Regions from separate parts of the Embleya sp. NPDC127516 genome, predicted to be linked through region 1. Evidence: riboswitches for the same ligand, from Rfam matches in the RefSeq annotation. Region 1 holds a riboswitch; the other holds the start of a gene.

The links. A riboswitch is a leader RNA that binds a small molecule or an ion and turns the genes downstream of it on or off. The one in region 1 is predicted to bind glycine.
Region 2: linked by a shared signal. The riboswitch ahead of gcvT (glycine cleavage system aminomethyltransferase GcvT) and the one ahead of gcvP (aminomethyl-transferring glycine dehydrogenase) in region 1 are both predicted to bind glycine.

What each region holds. Positions count from the first base shown of each region.
Region 1 covers NZ_JBIWJT010000002.1:248,360-252,626, reverse strand. The annotation lists gene gcvP (aminomethyl-transferring glycine dehydrogenase) at 1-2,581, opposite strand, end outside; glycine riboswitch at 2,783-2,879, opposite strand; gene ACIRL2_RS03625 (DUF4230 domain-containing protein) at 2,928-3,620, opposite strand; gene ACIRL2_RS03620 (DNA polymerase IV) at 3,676-4,267, opposite strand, start outside.
Region 2 covers NZ_JBIWJT010000003.1:421,675-425,941, forward strand. The annotation lists gene glyA (serine hydroxymethyltransferase) at 1-743, opposite strand, end outside; gene gcvH (glycine cleavage system protein GcvH) at 740-1,114, opposite strand; gene gcvT (glycine cleavage system aminomethyltransferase GcvT) at 1,199-2,299, opposite strand; glycine riboswitch at 2,592-2,685, opposite strand; gene ACIRL2_RS07100 (AAA family ATPase) at 2,833-3,591, shown strand; gene ACIRL2_RS07105 (enhanced serine sensitivity protein SseB) at 3,621-4,267, shown strand, end outside.

The DNA of each region.
Region 1 (4,267 bases):
GGAAGGACATCGTCGGCGCGTGGAAGCCGTAGTCGATCAGCCGCTTCGCCACGTCGTCGACGCTGACGCCGGTGGCCTTGGTGATCCCCCGCACGTCGATGATGCACTCGTGCGCGACCAGGCCGTTCGGGCCGGTGTAGAGCACCGGGAAGTGCGGTGCGAGCCGCTTGGCGATGTAGTTGGCGCCCAGCACCGCGACCTGGGTGGCCTCCTTGAGGCCCTCCGGGCCCATCAGGCGCAGGTAGGTCCACGGGATCGGCAGGATCGCCGCCGAGCCCCACGGGGCGGCGGAGATCGGCCCCACGCCGGTCTCCGGGCCCGCGGTGGGCTGGAGCGGGTGGTTGGGCAGGTACGGCGCCAGGTGCGCGCGCACCGCGACCGGCCCCACGCCCGGACCGCCGCCGCCGTGCGGGATGCAGAAGGTCTTGTGCAGGTTCAGGTGCGACACGTCCGCGCCGATCGCGCCGCCCGGCTGGGCCAGCCCGACCAGCGCGTTCAGGTTCGCGCCGTCCACGTACACCTGGCCGCCGGCCTCGTGCACCGCCGCGCACACCTGCTCGATGCCCTCCTCGAACACGCCGTGCGTGGACGGGTAGGTCACCATCAGCACGGCGAGCGTGTCCCGGTGCCGCTCGATCTTGTCGTGCAGGTCGGCCAGGTCCACGTCGCCGTTCTCGCCGGTCTTGACCACCACGACGCGCATGCCCGCCATCACCGCGCTGGCCGCGTTGGTGCCGTGCGCGGAGGAGGGGATCAGACACACGTCGCGGGCGGTGTCACCGTTGGCGTGGTGGTAGGCGCGGACCGCGAGCAGGCCCGCGAGTTCGCCCTGCGAACCGGCGTTGGGCTGGAGCGAGACCTTGGCGTAGCCGGTGATCCGGGCCAGCGAGTCGGCGAGCCCGTCGATCAGCTCCAGGTAGCCCGCGACCTGGTCGACCGGCGCGAACGGGTGCAGGTTCGCGAACTCGGGCCAGGTGATCGGCTCCATCTCGACCGTGGCGTTGAGCTTCATCGTGCACGAGCCGAGCGGGATCATCCCCCGGTCCAGCGCGTAGTCCTTGTCCGCGAGCCGCTTGAGGTAGCGCAGCATGTCGGTCTCGGAGCGGTGCGTGTGAAAGACCGGGTGGGTCAGGAACTCGGTGTCGCGCAGCAGCGCCGTCGGCAGCGCGTCGGCGGTGTCCGCGTCCAGCGCGGCCACGTCACCGGTGACCCCGAACGCGCCCCAGACCCCCTCGACATGCGCCCGCAGCGTGGTCTCGTCGCAGGTGATCGCGACGTGGTCGGCGTCCACCGGGCGCAGGTTGATCCCGGCGGCGCGGGCCGCGGCGAGCACGTCCGCCGCCCGGCCCGGCACCCGCGCGGTGATCGTGTCGAAGAAGTCGCCGTGTACGACCTCGACGCCGCCCGCGCGCAGTCCGGCCGCGAGCACGGCCGCATACCGGTGCGTGCGGCGCGCGATCGAGGTGAGCCCGTCCGGCCCGTGGTAGGCCGCGTACATGCCCGCCATCACGGCCAGCAGGACCTGCGCGGTGCAGATGTTGCTGGTCGCCTTCTCCCGGCGGATGTGCTGCTCGCGGGTCTGCAGCGCGAGTCGGTAGGCGGGCGCGCCGTCGGCGTCCACGGACACCCCGACCAACCGGCCCGGCATGCTGCGGGTGAGCTTCTCGCGGACCGCCAGGTAGCCCGCGTGCGGGCCGCCGAAGGCCATCGGCACGCCGAACCGCTGGCTGGTGCCCACCGCGATGTCGGCGCCCATCGCGCCGGGCGCGCGCAGCACGGTGAGCGCGAGCAGGTCGGCGGCGACCGCCACCAGCGCGCCCTGCGCGTGCGCGGCCTCGATCACCGGGGTCAGGTCGCGGACCCGGCCGTCGGCACCGGGGTACTGCAGCAGCACGCCGAAGCAGCCGCCCTCGGGCAGCCCCCGCGCGGTGTCGGCGACCACGACCTCGATGCCCAGCGCTTCGGCGCGGGTACGCACCACCGCGATCGTCTGCGGCAGCGTGGCCGCGTCCACCACGAACACGTCGCTCTTGGCCCGCCCGGCCCGGCGGGCCAGGGTCATCGCCTCGGCGGCGGCGGTGGCCTCGTCCAGCAGCGAGGCACCCGCCACGTCCAGGCCGGTCAGGTCGGTGACCACGGTCTGGAAGTTGAGCAGCGCCTCCAGCCGGCCCTGCGAGATCTCCGGCTGGTAGGGCGTGTAGGCGGTGTACCAGGCCGGGTTCTCCAGCACGTTGCGGGTGATCACCGGCGGAGTGAAGGTGCCGTGGTAGCCGAGCCCGATCATCGAGGTCAGCACGCTGTTGCGGGAGGCCAGCTCGCGCAGCTCGGCGAGCACCTCGGCCTCGCTGCGCGCGGCGGGCAGCTCGAAGCCCTCCAGCGCGCGGATCGCGGCGGGCACCGCCGCGTCGGTCAGCTCGTCCAGGGATCCGTAGCCGATCGCGGCGAGCATCTTCGCCTGCTCGTCGGTGTCCGGACCGATGTGCCGGCCGGTGAACGGCGACGCGGCCTCCAAGCCGGTCAACGAGCCGGGGCCGGAGGGGAGTACGGCGTGAGCACGCGGGGCAGGGGTGCGCGGGGTCATCGCGAAAGGCCTCCTGGATCGCTCCTGGACGGACACGCGGGTCGCGCGTCCACCGGCCTCCCCCTCTGTCATCTGTACCTGAGAGCTTCACCGCGCCCGGGAGGACCGGTCGGACCGGTTCCCACGGGCGCGGTTTGCACCGTCGGCGAGGATCCGACCCGGCTCGGCGAGCCATCCGCGGATCCTGCTTTCCAGAGTGCCCACGACCACGCGGTACGGGTGCCTGAGAGATTCCGGGGAGGAGTTGCTCCTTCGGCGCCTCGTGTGCACGACACGAGGACTCTCCCGCGCGAACGTAATGGGCGGCTTCAACGGTATCAGCGTGACACCCACCAGGGGCTTCGCACTAGGCGTACGTCACAGTGGTCGTGGTGTAGCCCAGGGAGCGCATCATGCCCTGGAGCATACCGGTGGTGTTCCGTTCCGCGCGCTCCACCAGTCCGGCGGTCTTCGCCGCGTCGTCGATCTTCTTGGTGGCCAGCACGTAGAGCTGCTGCTGGTCGCCGGGATTACTGGAGAAGAAGTCGCCGAAGCGGTCGAACAGGCCCTTGTCCTGGGCGATCACGTGGCTGTTCTTCTGGTCGAGCGCGGCGGGCGCGAGCCGCGCGTGCGGGAGTTTGATGGTCACGCTCTTGTTGTCCGGAGAGGTCCGGATCGCGTCCTGGCCGATCCCGCCGAACTCCACGAAACCACCCACCTGGCCGACGCCGACGAACAGCGTGCGTTGGCCTCGGACCGCGTCCGGCAGGAACTTCGCGTCCTTCTCCAGGTCGACCACGACCTGGAAGGTGCCGCTGACCGCCTCGTAGCGGCTGAGATCCTGCACGGCCTTGAGCATCACCGGTCCGCTGTGGTCCTTGGTGGTCTCGCCGAACGGATTGAACTTGCCGGGCAGCAGGTTGACCAAGCCGACCAGCACCAGGGCCAGCACGATGAAGCCGACCAGGAGTGTGACCAGGAAGGCCGGCAGGCCGAGCCTGCGGCGAACCGATCGGAAGGCACCCTGCCCTCGCGCCGGCCGCTCTTTGACATCAGTCATTGTGAGGACACCCCCGAGGAGTCGTCTGCCCGGCGCCTGCCCCGGATCGCCCCGGCTATCCCCCGTCGGCGGCGGGCAGCGGAATCGGTTCCCCCGGTTGCAGCGCGGGATCGGTGATCGCGAACGTGCGCACCCGGCCCGGTTTTCCACCCGGCACCTCGAACCGCACGGTGACCCGCCCGACGCCGCTGCCCTGCACCCAGCCGGGCCCGAACTCCTCGTGCACCACGTCCTGACCGGGCGACCAGGAGACCCGCTTCGGGGCGGCCGGTACCGGCACCTCCCGGTCTCCCTCCGCGCCTTCCTCGTCCTGCTCGTCCGGCTCGGCGGGCTCCGGCTCGGCCGCGCCGAACAGGTCCTGCTGGGCGAAGTCGGCCAGCCCGCCGACACCCACCCCCAGCAGCCGCACGCCGCCCGTGACGTCCACCTGCGCGGCCAACCGGCGGATCGTCTCGCGCACCACCCCCGGGTCGTCGGTGGGCCCGCGCAGCGTCTCCGAGCGGGTCAGCGTGCTGAAGTCGTAGCGGCGCAGCTTGAGCACGATCGTGCGCCCGGAGCGCCCGGCGGCGCGCAGCCGCTCCACGCACCGGATCGAGAGCCGGTCCAGCTCCCGGGTGATGCGCTCGCGGTCGACCAGGTCGGTGGGG
Region 2 (4,267 bases), on a different contig from region 1:
CGCGGGCCGCCCAAGGTCTTGTGCGTCGTGGTGGTGACCACGTCCGCGTAGGGCACGGGGCTGGGGTGCAGACCCGCGGCGACCAGGCCCGCGAAGTGCGCCATGTCCACCATGAGGTAGGCACCGACCTCGTCGGCGATCCGGCGGAACTCGGCGAAGTCGAGCTGCCGCGGGTAGGCCGACCAGCCCGCGATGATCATCTTCGGCCGGTGCTCCTTGGCCAGGCGCTCGACCTCCTCCATGTCGACCCGGTGGGCCTTCTCGTCGACGTGGTAGGCGACCACGTTGTAGAGCTTGCCGGAGAAGTTGATCCGCATGCCGTGGGTGAGGTGGCCGCCGTGGGCCAGGTCCAGGCCCAGGATCGTGTCGCCGGGGGTGAGCAGCGCGAACATCGCGGCGGCGTTCGCGGACGCGCCCGAGTGCGGCTGCACGTTGGCGGCCTCGGCGCCGAAGAGCTCCTTGACCCGGTCGATGGCGAGCTGCTCGACGACGTCGACGTGCTCGCAGCCGCCGTAGTAGCGCCGGCCGGGGTAGCCCTCGGCGTACTTGTTGGTCAGGACGGAACCCTGCGCCTCCAGCACCGCCACGGGGGCGAAGTTCTCGGAGGCGATCATCTCCAGGGTGTTCTGCTGGCGGTGCAGCTCGTCGGTGACGGCGGCGGCGACCTGCGGGTCCACCTCGCTCAGCGGACGGTCCAGGATCGTCACGGTTGTCAGCTCCTCGATCGGGTCGATCTCGATCATTCGCCGCAGAACGCGGCGTATTCGTCGGCCGACAGCAGGCCCTCGGCCTCGCCGTCGATGCGCACCTTGAACAACCAGCCCGTCCCGAAGGGGTCGGAGTTCACGAGGGCGGGGTCCTCGGCGACCGCGTCGTTGATCTCGACGACCTCGCCGGAGACCGGCGCGTACATGTCGCTGACCGACTTCGTGGACTCCAACTCGCCACACGGCTCACCGGCGACGACCGCTTGGCCGACCTCGGGAAGCTGGACGAACACCACGTCGCCGAGCGCGTCGGCCGCGTGCTGGGTGATGCCGACGAGGGCGGGGGAGGCCGCCTCGTCGAGCCACTCGTGTTCCTTGCTGTAGCGCAGGTGCTGGGGTGCGTGCACGGGTCCATTCTCCATTCGAATGCGGAGGGTCTGTCCCTCAGGTGTTTTTGTGATGGTTTGTTCCGGTCGGCGGGTCGGCCGACCTCAGCCCCGCTTGTAGAACGGCAGTGCGACCACCTCGACCGGCTCGGCCTTGCCGCGGATGTCCACGGCCAGGCGTGTGCCCGGTTCGGCCCGGTCCGTGCTCACGTACGCCATCGCGATCGGCACGCCGAGCGTGGGCGAGGGTGCGCCGGAGGTGACCTCGCCAACCTTCTCGCCGGTCTCCGCGTCCACCACCGGGTAGCCCGCACGCGGGACCCGCTTGCCCGGCGAGGTGAGACCGACCAGCGTGCGGCGCACGTCCTCCTGCGCGGCGGCCAGCGCGTCGCGCCCGACGAAGTCCTCGGGCTTGTCCAGCCGGACCACCCGGCCCAGGTTGGCCTCGTACGGGGTGGTGTCCCGGGTCAACTCGTGGCCGTACAGCGGCATGCCCGCCTCCAGGCGCAGCGTGTCGCGGCAGGACAGGCCGGCCGGCACCAGGCCGTGCGGCTTGCCGGCGGTCAGCAGGGCCTCCCACAGCGCGACCGCGTCGCCGGGCGCGGCGAACAGCTCGAAGCCGTCCTCGCCGGTGTAGCCGGTGCGCGCGAGCAGTACGGGCACGCCGGCGACCTCGGTGCGCAGGATCGCGTAGTACTTGAGCGCGGGCAGGTCGGCGTCGGTGAGCGAGCCGACGATCGCGGTCGACGTGGGGCCCTGCACGGCGAGCAGCGTGTACTCCTCGGACGCGTCGCGCACGGTGGCGTCGAACTTCTCCGAGCGGTACGCCAGGCTGCCCGCGACCACGTCGGCGTTGGACGCGTTGGCCACCACCACGAAGTGCTCGTCGCCCAGCCGGTAGACGATCAGGTCGTCGACGATGCCGCCCTCTTCGGTGCAGATCATCGTGTACCGGGCGCGGTCGATCCCGATCTTCGACACGAAACCGACCAGGGCGTGGTCGAGCGCGCGGGCGGCGTCCGGGCCGGTGACCTCGATCTCGCCCATGTGGGTGAGGTCGAACAGACCGGCCGTGGTGCGCACCGCGGTGTGCTCGTCGCGCTCGCTCCCGTACCGGAGCGGCATCCGCCAACCGGCGAAGTCGGTCATCGTGGCCCCGAGCGCGTCGTGCACGGCGTCGAGCGGGGTCCGGCGGTCGGTGGTCATGCGAAGGCTCCTTCGAGGGGGCGCCGGCGGGAACACGCCAAGGGCGCGGGCCGGTCGCGGGCATGGCGAACGGCCGCGCGCTCGGCCGGCGCGGAAGGTGACGGGTACTGCGGCGAATACGACAACAAAGGGGGCTCCCTGCCACGGCTTTCAGCCCTTTTCGACCAGAGTCGGTCGAAAAGTGGGGTGCCCTCCCCTTCTGTCATCGGAACCTGAGAGCTTCATCGCGTCGAACTCGCGATTTGCACCGTGGGTGAACCACACCTGCGGTGTGGTTGCTTTCCAGAAGTGCCTGACCCATGCGGTATCGGTGCCTGAGAGATTCCGGGGAGGAGTTGCTCCTTCGGCGCCCCGCTCGTGGGCGAGGACTCTTCCGCGTGGGGTCGACGGCCGTTATGAGGTTGTGCCCGGCATGCTAGCGCGTGACGTCAATCCCCCGCCGGGACCGGGACCTCGCCGGGACCGGGCCCCGCGGAGTCCGAGGGATCACCGGGACGCGCGCGCACCCATGGGTGCGACACCATGCGCAGGGCATGACGGTTGTGACAAGGGGAGGACTCGTGGAGACGGACTCGGCGGGGGCGCATACCGGCGCCGCGACGGGCGGCGTGTTGACCCCCCGGTCCGTGCACGACCTCCGGGAGGAGCGTGATCGGGCGGGGGAGGGGATCGGCGACCGGATCGTGGACGTCCTGGCCTATCCGGCATCGTGCGTGCTCGTGGTCACCGGCCTGCCGGGAGCCGGCAAGAGCACGCTGCTCGCGCGCGTGGTCACGCCCGGGGCCGGGGTCGCCGTCCTGGACGCCGATCTGGTCCGGGCCCGCTGGGCGGTACGGGCGGGGCGGATCCCCTACCGGATCTACCGGCCGCTGGTGCGGCTCTCCCACTACGGCGAGGTGGCCCGGGCACTGCGCGGCCCCGGTGCGGTGGTCGTGCACGACAGCGGCCGCAACCCGATCCTGCGCCGGGTGCTGGTGCTCGCGGCCCGTCGGCGCGGCAGCTCCGCGCACGCGCTGCTCCTGGACGTGACCGCCCGACAGGCGCTTTCCGGCCAGCGCGAACGCGGGCGCGGGGTGTCCACACCGGTGTTCGCCCGGCACCACCGCGAATGGCGCGAGTTGCTCGGCCGGCTGTCGCCGTGGCTGGACGCGGGACCCACCCTGGCTTCGGCTCCGGGCGGCTTCACCTCGTGCGTGCTGCTCGACCGATCGGCCGCCGGGCACCTGGGCCGGATCGTTTTCGCAGACCCCGTACCGGGACAGTCCCGGCGACGGCAATCGGGCGAGAAGTAAACTGCGGCGGACACCAGAGGAGCACCACCATGCCGTTCCCGGCCAATCCCGTGGAGAGCGCGCTCGTCGCGGCGATGCGCGATCCGTCCCGGGCCGAGGCCCTCTTCGAGGCTTTGGCCGAGGCGGACGTATGGGTGCCGCTGCCCGAGGGCGGCAACCCGGCCGACAGCGAACTGACCCTGCCCACCACCGAGATCGACGGCCGGCCGTACGTCCCGGTGTTCTCCTCGGAGGAGGAGTTCCGGCGGATCGCCGGACCGATGGCGTGCACCGTCGCGCCGATGCGCGAGTTCGCCCGCGGCATGCCGCCGCACGTGGGCATCGCGGTCAACCCCGGCGGCGAGGTGGGCATCCCGATCCCGCCGCCCGGCGTGCTGGAGCTGGCCCGACCGCCCGGCTCGGGCCCGCGCGGCGCGCGCGTGCGGCTGTACGAGCCGGAGCAGGAGCCGATGGACTTCCTGATCGCGGCCGCCGCCGAGTTCACCCACGTACCGGTCGTGCTCAGTGCCCGCCGCGGCCTGGGCGTGATCGAGAACGACCCGCCGTGCCTGTTCATCGGCGTCGAGTTGGACCGCTGGCAGGAGGAGGACCGACTGGCCGCGGTCGGCGCCCTGGAGCGCGCGCTCGGCCGGGCCCCGTGTCCCTGGCCGGTGAACGTGGTGCTCCTGGACGTGGC